4 regions of the Cupriavidus sp. YAF13 genome follow, and region 2 is predicted to be linked to each of the others. Evidence: predicted binding sites of a transcription regulator. Region 2 holds the regulator's gene; each other region holds the start of a gene.
What was found. The regulator sigma-54, encoded in region 2, starts transcription at its own class of promoters, with help from an activator protein. The targets are predictions, from matches to a motif close to TGGCANGNAANCTGCTTT.

Region 1 (3,204 bases), on a different contig from region 2:
GCGGCCGCGCTGTCGTTCAGCTTGACCATGCCTTCAGGATAGAGCAGCACCCAGGCTTTCTGGGCCTCTTCCCACTGCAGGCGGTAGAGCGGGTCCAGCCGCGGCGTGGCGGCTACGGTGTCGGGCTTGGCAGGGGAGTTCATACGGGATACGCCTTTTCGATGGCGTCCAGCATCGACCATAGGATGTCGAGCTTGAACTGCAGGATTTCCGTGGCGCGCTGCTGTTCGGCCGGCGTGCGGAAATAGTCCAGCGTGACGCGCAGGCCATGGTCGACATCGCGCTGCGCCAGCGGGATGCGCGAACGGAAATAGCTGAGTCCCTCTGCGTCGATCCACGGGTAATGCTCCGGCCAGCCGGCCAGCCGTTCCTTGTGGATGGCGGGGGCGAACATCTCGGTGAGCGACGAGCACACCGCTTCCTGCCACGGCGCACGCCGCGCGAAGTTGACGTAAGCGTCCACCGCGAAGCGCACCCCGGGCAGCACCAGTTGCTGGGACCACAGCGCCTCGCGCGTCAGCCCCACGGCTTGGCCGAGGCGGCTCCAGGCTTCGATGCCGCCGGGCTCGGTGGCGGTGCCGTCGTGGTCGAGAATGCGGATCACCCACTCGCGCCGCGTTTCGCGTTCGGGGCAATTCGAGAGGATGGCGGCGTCCTTGAGCGGGATATTGATCTGGTAGTAGAAGCGGTTGGCTACCCAGCCCTGGATCTGTTCGCGTGAGCATTGCCCGCTCGCCATGCGCCGGTTGAAGGGGTGATGGATGTGGTAGCGCGATTCCAGAGCGCGTAGCCGCGCTTCGAAGGCCGCGCGCTCGCCGTCGGGAATCGCTGGCGGGACGGGTTGGGGGTGTGGTACGGGCATCACAGGGCGATCTCCATGCCGTCATAGGCCACCTCGATCCCGTGCGCGGCCAGTTCGCTGCGCGGCTGCGAGTCTTCCACCAGGATCGGGTTGGTGTTGTTGATATGAATCAGGATCTTGCGTGCCGCTGGCGCTTCGTCCAGCGCGGCAATCATGCCGTGCGGGCCGGACTGCGCCAGGTGGCCCATATCGCGGGCCAGTTTGGACGACAGGCCGAGCCGCCGCATTTCATCGTCGGTCCAGAAGGTGCCATCGACCAGGATCACGTCGGCCTGGGCCAGCTCCGCGCGCACATGCGGCTCGATGCTGCCCAGCCCGGGCGCATAGAACACGCGCTTGCCGCTGGCGCAGACGATGCGCAGGCCGATATTGTCGCCATGCTGCGGCGCGGCGCGGTTGGGGGAGTAGGGCGGCGGCTTGCTGTCCAGCGCGATGGCGTGCAAGGTGAGCCCCGCGAGCGGCGGCACGGTGAAGGGGCTTGCGTCCAGGGGCAGCGGATGGGTTTCCAGGTTGCAGTAGTGGGACAGGATGCGGGACAACGGAAAACCTTCGCTCAGGTCCTTCAGCACCGGGGCCGTGGCGTAGACCGGCAGCGCGCTACTGTGCTCGCGCAGCATCAGCAGGCCAGTGACATGGTCGATCTGCGCGTCCATCAGCAAGACGGCGGCGATCCCGGTGTCGCGCGCCGCGCGGGCCGGCTGTAGCGCCGGGGTGGCGCGGATCTGCGCCAGGATGTCGGGCGAGGCGTTGACCAGCAACCATTGCACGCCGTCCTCGGATAGCGCGATCGAGGATTGCGTACGTGCGGTGGCGGCAATGGTGCCGCGACGCAGCCCGTCGCAGTTGAAGCAGTTGCAGTTCCATTGGGGAAAGCCGCCGCCGGCAGCCGATCCCAGTACCCGAAGTGTTGTCATGGCCTGGTGTTTGTCCAGTCAGGGCCAAGGAAAAAGCCCGCCGGCCGGCGGGCTTTCCCGGATTCCAGCCGTCCGCCCAGTCAGCGGTTGGCAATGTACATGGTGATCTCGAATCCGAACCGCATATCGACGTATGCGGGAGTAGTCCAGGTCATTGGCGGCTCCTTTCAGGATGGGGTAGGCAAGTACAGCATAGTCCATGCAAAGGTAACGGCGAAGCTTGCTTGCCGTCGGCATCGGTGCTGCAACAAGCATGCCCGGCCGCCGCCGCCGACCGTTGGGCGAAGCCAATTGCCGTGCAGCCTCTTGCCTGGTTCCGTCTAGCAGGCCAGGCGGGCATCATGCTGCTCCGCAGCATTGCATAACGCCCCGCCTGAGGCTCTCGGTCAGTGCTCGCGGGAGCGGGCAAAGTGTCACGCCATTGCCACAGCGCGGGCCGGATGTGCAACAGGCTGCCTGCCTACATCCGGTACACAACCCCGACCCAGGCGCTGCGCGGCGCGCCGGGTGCGACGAACAGCGCGCTGGCGTTGTCTTCCGGCGTCACGTGCGGGCGCAGCAAGTTGCCGTTGGGAAACAGGTCGTTGGAGATCTGGCCGTAGGTCTCGTAACGGCGGTCGAACAGGTTGGCCACGCGCGCGTAGATCTCGAAATGCTTGTTGACGCGGTAGGACGCCCGCAGGTTCACCGTGGCGTACCCGGGCGTGCTCCAGTCCGCGTACTTGGGCGCCTTGCCGGGCTGCGGGTCGGCGCGCAGGCCGTCTTCGTTGCCGTTTGTGGGGCTGCTGGACACGCCGACCAGGTCGGCGCCCAGGGTCAGGCCGGCCAGCGCCTGCCAGTCCACGCCCAGCTTGATCGTGTGCCGCGGCACGCCGGCCCGGCGCATGCCCGGCTTGACGTCGATGGTGCGCTCTCCCACCGCGAGCCGCCCGTTGGCCTGGTAGGTGGCCTGCAGATAGCTGTAGCCCAGGCGCAGCGTGAAGTCGCCCAGGCGCTGCCGCGCGGAGAGGTCGAAGCCCTGGTTGCGGGTCCGGTCGAAGTTGGCGAAGTAGCCCTGCTGGGTGTTGGGGGCACGCAGGAACAGGATGTCGTCGTGGTTGTCGATGCGGTAGAACGTGCCGGACACCTCGGTGTCCTTCGACGGGCGCCAGCGCGCACCCGCCTCGTAGGAATGCGACACGACCTGCTTGAGGTAGGGGTCGGCCTGCAGGCCGGCGGGCAGGCGGCAGGGCTGGGCCGGATCGGCGCAGCCCAGCTCCAGCACCGTGGGCACCCGGTTGTTCTGGGCGTAGCCGCCGAACACCGAGACCCCGCCGCCCAGCTTTTGCGTCAGGCCCAGCGCGGGGTTGAGCCGGCGGTAGGTGAAGCTCTCCTGCGGCTGCTCGCTGCCGTCGCTGTTGCGCAGCGTATTGCTCACGGTGACGTGGT
Region 2 (3,204 bases):
GCCGATGCGCTCAAGCGGTGCTGCATGCACCGGAATGGCTAGGCCAGTCAACTATGTATTGCACAGCATACACCGGTACATATGCGTTGCGGAATCCCCTGTGTGCCCCGATTGGGTAGGCCGCAATGAAAAAGCCGCGCTCTGGGCGCGGCTTGATTCCATTTTTCAAGGGACTGACACCGACGGCCCGGTATGTGGGCCGTCAGGCACGGTCATTGCTGCATCTGCGATGCGGCCATCTGATACTTGACCGCTTCACGGTCGTGGCTCTGCACGCGATCCTTGTGGCGAATCACCTGCCGGTCGAGCTTGTCGACCAGTGCGTCGATAGCGGCATACAGGTCTTCATGATGCGCTTCGACAAAGATGTCCTTGCCCTTGAGATGTAGATTGATTTCCGCGTACTGCCGCCGGTCCTTTTCTTTTGTATTGTCGACAGAGAGCAGCACACTTACGCCAATGACTTGATCGAAATGCCTGACGATACGCTCCAGTTTCGTTTCCACGTACTCACGCAGAGGGGGCGTGATGTCCAAGTGGTGTCCACTGATCTTGAAGTTCATAGCGTTTCTCCTTCTGAAAGAGCTGCATCAGGCAGGCGATGCAGCTCGGCTACAAAGTCTTACGGAGATTGACCGCGGGAATCTTGAGCGCTTCGCGGTATTTGGCAACGGTACGCCGTGCTACCACAAAGCCTTGCTCGCCGAGCAATTCGGCAATCCGGCTGTCGGACAAGGGGTTCCTAGCGTCTTCGGCTCCTATCAATTGCTTGATCAACGCACGGATTGCCGTTGATGAGGCCGCGCCGCCGGTTTCTGTGGATATGTGAGAGCCGAAAAAATACTTCAGCTCGAAAGTCCCCATCGGCGTTGCCATGTATTTATTGGTAGTCACCCGAGAGATGGTGGACTCGTGTAAACCCAGTGTATCGGCAATCTCCCGCAAAACCAAGGGGCGCATCGCAATTTCACCGTGGGTGAAGAAGTTCTTTTGACGTTCGACAATGGCTTGTGCGACGCGCAATATCGTGTCGAACCTTTGCTGGATATTCTTGATCAACCAGCGTGCTTCCTGCAGCTTTTGCTGCAATCCGGCCGCGCCTGCATCGCCTTTTGCACCGCGCAAAATCTGCGCGTACATGTCGTTGATGCGTAGCCGCGGCATCACATCCGGGTTTAGGTGGGCGATCCATCCGCCGCTCAACTTTCGAACAAAAACATCGGGCACCACGAAATCCGCTTCTGGCCGGCTGTAGGCATGGCCGGGATAGGGCGCGAGCGAGCGGATCAGTTCATGGGCGGCCTTGAGTTCCGGCTCGTCCACTTGCAGCGCCTTTTTAAGGCGCGTGTAATCGCGCACCGCCAGCAGCTCGAGGTGGTTGGTGACGATGCTCAGCGCCAGTTCGCGCTGCGGATGCTTGAGCCTGCGCAATTGCAGCGCCAGGCACTCGGCGGCGTTGCGTGCCCCGACGCCCGGCGGATCGAAGCTCTGCAGCAGCGTGAGCACAGCCTGGATCTCGTCGACCTCGAACTCGAGCTCCTCCGGCAGCTCGCTGCAGATTTCCTCGAGCGTCGTGCTCAGGTAGCCATCATCGTCCAGGGATTCGACCAGAAAGATAGCCAGCCCCTTGTCGCGCAGGGAAATCTTGAGCGGCGCCAGCTGTTCCATGAGGTGTTCACGCAGCGTGGGCTCGGCGTCGCGCAGCTGCATCGGGGTCTTTTCGTCGTCTTCGCCTTGCGGGCGGCGGGCGAAGTCGTCCAGGCTCCAGTCGCTGCCGTAATCCTCGTTGCTGTCGGAGTAGCTGTCGTCGGCTTCGGGGGCGCCATCCGGGCGGTTCTCGCTGGTGCCCTGGCCATCGGCGGGCGCCGGCGCGGGCGCGCTCTGCAGGTTCACCGAGCCGTCCGAAGACACGCGCAACGGGCTGTCCAGCCAGTCGTTCTCACGCTCGAGCAAGGGGTTCTCGGTCAGCGCCTGTTCCACTTCCTGCTGCAGTTCAAGCGTGGACAGTTGCAGCAGCCGGATCGACTGCTGGAGTTGCGGCGTAAGCGCGAGATGCTGCGAGAGGCGGAGCTGTAGCGACGGTTTCATGCGACCTATTTTATGCTCAACTTCCGTACTGATGGAACGGAAATTGCTATCGCTGGTGTCGCTATGATCGTTTGAAGGATAAAAGGCGACACCGAAGCCGCCCGGGGGCCGATGCGCGGCAGGCGCCACGCGCCCTTACATGCGGAAGTTCTCGCCCAGGTAGACCTTGCGCACCGACTCGTTGGCGATGATGTCCTCAGGCTGCCCGGACGCCAGCACCGCGCCTTCGCTGATGATGTAGGCGTGGTCGCAGATGCCCAGCGTCTCGCGCACGTTGTGGTCGGTGATCAGCACGCCGATATTGCGTGCCTTGAGGAAGCTGACGATGCGCTGGATTTCGCCTACCGCGATCGGGTCGACACCGGCGAAGGGCTCGTCGAGCAGGATGAAGCGCGGCGCGGAGGCCAGCGCGCGGGCGATTTCCACGCGGCGGCGCTCGCCGCCGGACAGCGATAGCGCCGGGTTGTCGCGCAGGTGGGCAATCTGCAGGTCATCCAGCAGGGTGTCCAGCCGGCGCTCGATCTCGGCCTTGCCCAGGGGTTTGCCATCGTTGAGCTGCAGCTCCAGCACCGCGCGGATGTTCTCCTGCACATTGAGCTTGCGGAACACCGAGGCTTCCTGCGGCAGGTAGGACAGGCCCATGCGCGCTCGCTCATGGATGGCCAGGCCGCTGATGTGCTTGTCGTCGAGCACGATATCGCCCTCGTCCAGCGCCACCAGCCCCACGATCATGTAGAACGACGTGGTCTTGCCCGCGCCGTTGGGGCCCAGCAAGCCGACCACCTCGCCGCTCTTCACGTCGAGCGACACGTCCTTGACCACGGTGCGCGAGCCGTAGCGCTTCTTCAGGTGGCGCACGACCAGCGTGCTGCTGTCCTTCAGGGTGGCGGGCTGGGACGGTGCGGTTTGGGTAGCGGTCATGAAGGTGAAGTCAGAATCCGTGGGTCAGGGGTTGACGGGAGCCGTGGCCGGCTTGAGCGGCAGCGGGTTGGCTGCGGCACCGCTGGCGGGCTGCTCCTGGCGCGGCGACAGCACGGCGCGCACGCGGCCCGACGGGCTGCCCGCGGTCGCGTTCTCGGCGCCGCCGCTGGCCGTGTAGAACTCGTTGCGGCTGTC
Region 3 (3,204 bases), on a different contig from region 2:
CGCGCCCCAGCGAGCAGCGCGCGCTGGCGCTGGCGCGCACCGGCGCGCAGCTTTACCTGAGCGTGATGCCGCCGGCGCTGCGCTGGCAGCGCGCGCGCGATACCGCCGAGCGGGCTACGCCGCTGCAGGCGCCGCTGGCCGCACTGTGCGGTGGCGATGCCGCATTGCAGCAGCAATTGCTGCGGGCCGCAAAGCTGGTGGATTCGCCCATCAACCTGCTGATCAACGGCGAGACCGGCAGCGGCAAGGAGTACCTGGCCAAGGCCCTGCACCAGGCCAGCACGCGCCGCGACGGCCCCTTCGTGGCGGTGAACTGCGCGGCGATTCCCGAATCCCTGATCGAGAGCGAACTGTTCGGCCACCTGCCCAACAGCTTTTCGGGCGCGGGTTCGCGGCCCAAGCGCGGGCTGATCCAGGAGGCTGACGACGGCACGCTGTTTCTCGACGAGATCGGCGACATGCCGCGCGAGCTGCAATCGCGCCTGCTGCGTGTGCTGGCCGAGGGCGAGGTGCTTGCCATCGGTGCGGCGCGCCCGGTGCCGGTCAACCTGCGCGTGATTTCCGCCACGCACCATCCGCTAGACCAGCTGGTGAGCAGCGGGCGCTTTCGCGAGGACTTGTACTACCGGCTCAACGGCGCGCGGCTGATGCTGCCGCCGCTGCGTGAGCGCACGGACCTGGACTGGCTGATCGGCAAGATGCTGGACGCGGGCGGCAAGCCAGCTACCGTGAGCCTGTCGCCCGCGGCGCGCGCGCGGCTGCACGCGCACCGCTGGCCCGGCAACCTGCGGGAGCTGCGCAATGCGCTGGAGTACGCGCGGGCGGTCTGTGACGACGGCCACATCGAGGTGGAGGATCTCCCGGAGGGGATTGGCGAGGGGATGCCGCAGCAGGGCTTGCTTGCGGTTTTCGCCAGCGTCCCGCCGGGCAGCGCGGCCACTGAGGCCGCCAGCGCGCCGGCCTTGCCGGCCCCCGGCTTCGACCCGCACCAGCTGCCGCCGGAAGGCATGCTGCTGATGCAATACCTGCGCGCGGCTGGCTGGAACCTGAGCGCGGTGGCGCGCCAGATCGGCGTGAGCAGGATGACGCTGTACCGACGCATGGCGCGCTACGGCATCGCGTCGCCCAACCAGCGCGACGCGGCGCACTAGCCAGCCGGCAAGCATGGCGGCGCGGCTCGCCCGCGCCGCCTTCCCTGCCCGGCGCGAGATCCCCGCTACACCTGTTCACCCCCCTGTACACGTGATGCTGTGACACCTGTCACGCTGCGGCGTGCGCACGGCCCGCAAAGTCCCTGCGCGCCCCGTCTTTTCCTGGGGTAATCCCGAGTTTTTGCCGTCTCCGGCGTGCCGATGCGGGGTGGCACGGCCATTGCGATATGCCTGTCATAACCAGAAAGACAGGAGACAGGCATGGGTGAGCAAGCGCTGGCCGACCGGCCACTGGTCGGCATCATCGCCAACCCGATTTCCGCGCGCGATATCCGCCGCGTGATCGCCAACGCCAACACGCTGCAACTGGCCGACCGCGTCAATATCGTGCTGCGCCTGCTGGCCGCGCTGGCTGCCTGCGGGGTCGGTCGCGTGCTGATGATGCCGGACCGCGAGGGCATGCGCGTGCTGCTGGCGCGCCACCTGTCGCGCCGCCAGGGGCCGGACGCCGCGCTGCCGGACGTGGAATACCTTGACATGCCGGTCACCGCGCGCGTCGACGACACCTTCCTGGCCGCACGCATGCTGCGCGAGGCGGGCGTTGCCGCCATCATCGTGCTCGGTGGCGATGGCACCCACCGCGCGGTGGTGCGCGAATGCGGCAACGTGCCGATTGCCGGCATCTCCACCGGCACCAACAACGCCTACCCCGAAATGCGCGAGCCCACCATCACCGGGCTGGCCACGGGGCTGTTTGCCAGCGGCCGCATTCCCGCCGCGCATGCGCTGGCCGCCAACAAGCGGCTCGACATCACGATTGCCGGCGAAGGCGAGGTGCGCCACGACATCGCGCTGGTCGACGCGGTGATCGCCCACGAGCATTTCATCGGCGCGCGCGCCTTGTGGAAGACCGAGACACTGGGCGCGGTCTACGTGTCCTTTGCCGATCCGCAGGCGATTGGCCTGTCCGCCATCGGCGGCTTGCTGGAACCCGTGGGCAGGCATGAGCCCGGCGGCCTGGCGATCGAGCTGGCCGCGCCCGGCGAAGGCCGCTTCGCGCTGCGCGCGCCGATTGCGCCGGGCCTGCTGCGCGCGGTGCCCATCGCGGGCTGGGAGCGCCTGACCGACGGTGTAGCGCACCGCGTGCGCCAGCGCGCCGGCATCGTCGCGCTGGACGGCGAGCGCGAGCTGGTGTTCGGCCCGCAGGACGAGGTCACCGTGACGCTGCGCGAGCGCGCCTTCCTGAGCATCGACGTGGCGGCCTGCATGCGCTACGCCGCCGCCGCCGGATTGATGCGCGGCGGGCGCGCGCCGCCACCTCGGCGACAGCAGCATTCCCCACCCCAGCCACTCACCGAGCTTTCTACCGCCACCACAAAACCATGAAGGAGACAGACATGACAGCCAACGCATCCGGTACCACCGGGAACACGCTGCCCCTCGACAAGCAGGAACTGCTCGCCGTTTATCGCAGGATGCGCACCATCCGCGATTTCGAAGAGCGCTTGCACGTGGACTTCGGGCGCGGCGATATTCCCGGCTTCGTCCACCTCTACGCCGGCGAGGAAGCCGCCGGGGTCGGCATCCTGCACCACCTGGGCGACGGCGACCGCATCGCCAGCACCCACCGCGGCCACGGCCACTGCATTGCCAAGGGCGTTGACCCGGTGGCGATGATGAAGGAGATCTACGGGCGCAAGGGTGGCTCCTGCAACGGCAAGGGCGGCTCCATGCATATCGCCGATCTGTCCAAGGGCATGATGGGCGCCAATGGCATCCTGGGCGCGGGCGCGCCGCTGGTCTGCGGCGCCGCGCTGGCCGCCAAGTTCCGCGGCAAGGGCGAGATCGGCATCACCTTTGCCGGTGACGGCGCATCCAACCAGGGCACGTTCCTGGAGAGCCTGAACCTGGCCGCGGTGTGGAACCTGCCGGTGATTTTCGTGATCGAGAACAACGGTTATGCCGAATCCACCGCACGCGACTACGGCACGGCAGTGGACAGCTACGTGGACCGCGCCGCCGGCTTCGGCATTCCCGGCGTGACGGTGGATGG
Region 4 (3,204 bases), on a different contig from region 2:
ACGCCGATGGGCAGCACCATCGGTTCAGAGTGGCCCGGCCGGTCACGAAGCCTCCACTGCGGGCTCGCTTCCCCCGGGTCTGATGCGCCATGCATCCCCGAGACGTCCCCCGGGACTGGGCACGAGGCCTCAACGATCCTGCACCGCGGCAGGCCAACCCTCGATACCCGCCGGCGCTCACCGAAGCGGAGATGCGCGCCATGTACGAGAGCAACCGGACGCCTGAGGTCCGTCGGCTATTGTGGGAAGTGGCGCGACTGCAGGCGCTGGCCCGGCGCGCCAACCAGTTCGCCTCTTGCTTCCCGCTGTACGATAGCCAACTGACCGCGACAGCCTTCCACATCATCCTTGCTGCGCTGCGTCGGGATCTGGAAAAGGAATCGTGGCTGGTGGACGACGCGGCCAGGCAGGAAGAGATCTTCGACAGAGCGCCACCGATGTCGAAGCGCGAGGCGCGCCGCCGGCGTAACGGATAGGAGAGCTGCTGCGCGATGTCTATGGCGCGCAGCTTCATGCGGCCCTACCCGGCCGAGCTGATGGATGCGGAACCGGCGCCTCCCAGCGCGCCTGTTGCGCCTAACCTTGTGTGCGCCGCGCCACAATCGACCGGTTGACGCTTGCCTGGTTGTCGCGCATTTGAGATACTTCATGCGCCGATTCGTCGGCGGCTCGCCGCAAAACGTAACCCCTCGAAGGTATGTGATGCAATGGCGGGCCTTTTTGCATTCAGCCCTTGCCTGCCGGCGCCTCCGCCGCGAAGAGCAATCGAGCGATCTGTTCCACGAGATCGGGGGGCGCACGGTAGATCGTCGATAGGGTTCGCATCCGTTGCACTTCCTGTTCTATCTCATCCTGCGTGCGTGCAGTCGCCAGCGTTGCTGCGAGCCGCATGCGCTCGCCAAGCAAATCCACCAGTTCTGCATCAAGCGATGCGATCATCTCTGTGGTGGTGGGCAGGGACAACTATCACCTCAAAATAAAATGTGGCAACCAATGTTGCCACTCTAGCACCAATTGTGCGCCAAAAAATCAATCGTGATTTCTTGGGCACTTAACACCGGTTCAGCATTTGAGCCCACGAAGACCGCCATCGCAAGCGGTGCCGCTTCCAACCCAAGTTAAATTGCTCCCGCTTGCACCAGAAACGGGGGTCAGAACCAAAGCCTCTGCCGTGCCAGTGGAATCCGTTGCCTCTAGCGTCGCAGTGATGACACCGTTGGTAATCGACGCAATGGCCGTAACATACTTCGGAAGCGGGTCCGCCGCGGTACCCGCTGGAATCGCGGGAATGTTGTTCGTACCAGCACTGCATCCCGTAACCGTACCGAGTTCCTGAGAGCACATCGCGATGGCGGCCGTGAAACTACCAAGTGCACTGAAGGCGCCTTGAGCTTTGCTTCGCTGCGAATAATCTTGATATTGGGGGAGCGCGATCGCCGTCAGAATCCCGATAATTGCCACCACGATCATTAACTCGATCAGCGTGAAGCCCTTACTGGATTGCGTGAATGCATGATGACGTATTAGTTGCATGTCGCGCTCCCGGTACTATCTAGCTCAGAGCAGGATCAGCACTTAAGACCGCGCTTGCCTGTGTCGCACGCAGTTCCGGTTGCGACCCAAGTTACGTTAGTCGCAGAAACCGTAGGGGTCAAAACCAGGCCGTCCGCAYCACCAGCAGAATCGGTAGCCTCCAGCGTAGCCGTGATGACGCCATTGGTCACCGATGCAATGGCCGTGACATACTTAGGCAGCGGGTCCGCCGCAGTGCCGGCCGGAATCGCAGGAATGTTGTTCGTTCCGGCATTGCACCCCGTAACCGTACCGATCTCCTGTGAGCACATCGCGATGGCCATTTTGAAACTTTCCAACCCGGCTAGAGCGCCATTAGCCTTGCTTCGTTGCGTATAGTCCTGATACTGAGGAATTGCGATTGCGGCCAAGATACCGATGATCGCGACCACGATCATCAGTTCGATCAGCGTGAAGCCCTTCTGTACCCGTTTTTTCATTCCCATCCGCGCTGCTTTCATGATTGACCCCTTTATGTTTGGACAGCGTATGTGCTGTACTGAACCAATACGCAAGCTGCGTGCCAGTGCGCAAAGTGCCACATTCAATGGAATATGTGACAGATCTTGTCACCTGTAACCAAATGTGTCGCCGTGTGCGTGACAGAATTTGTCAGCCTGGTGACGAATTCCGGCATGCGCAGTAAGGCACTTTTATGTCAGATAGTATCTGGTTTAATATCGCGCCCTGGCCGAGCTAGATCAGAGCGACCTCGGCCTCCCGCCGCCGCACTAGGCCCCGCAGCACGCGCCCGCCGCCGCGGACCCACTTGCGGAACTCAGCCGGCACATCGTCCCACCGTCCCGCGTTGACCCGCCTGCGGAGCGTGCTCGCGCGCAGGTTGCCGGCGCCGAGGTTGAAGGCGAAGTCGATGAGCGCGGCCAGGCGCTCCGGCGTATCGACCCCCTGGCACAGTTTCAGCACGGCCGGCAGGTAGACGCGCCGCACCATGTCCAGCAGCATCACCTCGGCGGTGGCCCGCGTGATCGCGGGGTCGCTGAGCGTCACCCGGCGCCCGTCCAGGTAGTAGGTCGCCCCGTACCCGATCGTCGGCACGCCGGCCGGGCACAGGTAGGGGCGCAGGTACAGTCCCTCGAAGCGCCGGGCGAGCGCCGCGGCGACCTTGACTGCCAGCGCGCGGAACTCGGCGCCCGTCATCACTTGCCCCGCTTGAACAGCGCGCGGTCGGCCAGGTAGATACCGAGCGCTGCGCCGCACACCGACCAGCCGTTCTCGTCCAGCTTCCACCACTCGAAGTAATTGCCCGAGATCATGAGAACCGACCAGGTGGCCACCGCCGGCCGGATGCAGGCGTTCCACGCATCAACCCAGGCCACGCCGATCGCGCGCCCGGTTGATTTGACCGCTTCGAGCCAGCCGTTAGCTTCGATCTTCCCTAGATCGGCTTCCGCCTGCACCGCGATCGTCTTCACACCGAGATCCGCCTGAACTTTGATCGCCTCCATGTTGCGTGCGTGCTGCGCCGCGTCTAGCTCGCCCTGCAGGCGCATGCGATCGAGCTCCTGCTGGTGTTCCTGTCGCGCGGTAAGCCATGAGCTCACCTCGCCCCAAATCATGCGGAATACCGATCCGCCGAGAAACGATACGATTGCCGATAGCATGTGCCCTCCT

Region 1: pqqA (pyrroloquinoline quinone precursor peptide PqqA) is a predicted target of sigma-54. The motif match lies at 1,964-1,981, and genes of this name have one in related genera.
Region 3: AB4061_RS18325 (ATP-NAD kinase family protein) is a predicted target of sigma-54. The motif match lies at 1,361-1,378, and genes of this name have one in related genera.
Region 4: AB4061_RS00370 (pilin) is a predicted target of sigma-54. The motif match lies at 2,081-2,098, and genes of this name have one in related genera.

The regions. Positions count from the first base shown of each region.
Region 1 covers NZ_JBFRDD010000008.1:60,597-63,800, reverse strand. Annotated here, with positions in the region: gene pqqD (pyrroloquinoline quinone biosynthesis peptide chaperone PqqD) at 1-143, opposite strand, end outside; gene pqqC (pyrroloquinoline-quinone synthase PqqC) at 140-862, opposite strand; gene pqqB (pyrroloquinoline quinone biosynthesis protein PqqB) at 862-1,776, opposite strand; gene pqqA (pyrroloquinoline quinone precursor peptide PqqA) at 1,857-1,931, opposite strand; gene AB4061_RS09205 (TonB-dependent receptor) at 2,237-3,204, opposite strand, start outside.
Region 2 covers NZ_JBFRDD010000006.1:140,765-143,968, forward strand. Annotated here, with positions in the region: gene hpf (ribosome hibernation-promoting factor, HPF/YfiA family) at 213-563, opposite strand; gene AB4061_RS07460 (RNA polymerase factor sigma-54) at 613-2,088, opposite strand; gene lptB (LPS export ABC transporter ATP-binding protein) at 2,224-3,009, opposite strand; gene lptA (lipopolysaccharide transport periplasmic protein LptA) at 3,034-3,204, opposite strand, start outside.
Region 3 covers NZ_JBFRDD010000021.1:86,334-89,537, reverse strand. Annotated here, with positions in the region: gene AB4061_RS18330 (sigma-54-dependent Fis family transcriptional regulator) at 1-1,151, shown strand, start outside; gene AB4061_RS18325 (ATP-NAD kinase family protein) at 1,413-2,537, shown strand; gene AB4061_RS18320 (thiamine pyrophosphate-dependent dehydrogenase E1 component subunit alpha) at 2,549-3,204, shown strand, end outside.
Region 4 covers NZ_JBFRDD010000001.1:53,773-56,976, reverse strand. Annotated here, with positions in the region: gene AB4061_RS00390 (hypothetical protein) at 1-83, shown strand, start outside; gene AB4061_RS00385 (hypothetical protein) at 201-476, shown strand; gene AB4061_RS00380 (hypothetical protein) at 727-963, opposite strand; gene AB4061_RS00375 (pilin) at 1,063-1,533, opposite strand; gene AB4061_RS00370 (pilin) at 1,569-2,033, opposite strand; gene AB4061_RS00365 (lysozyme) at 2,269-2,730, opposite strand; gene AB4061_RS00360 (hypothetical protein) at 2,730-3,194, opposite strand.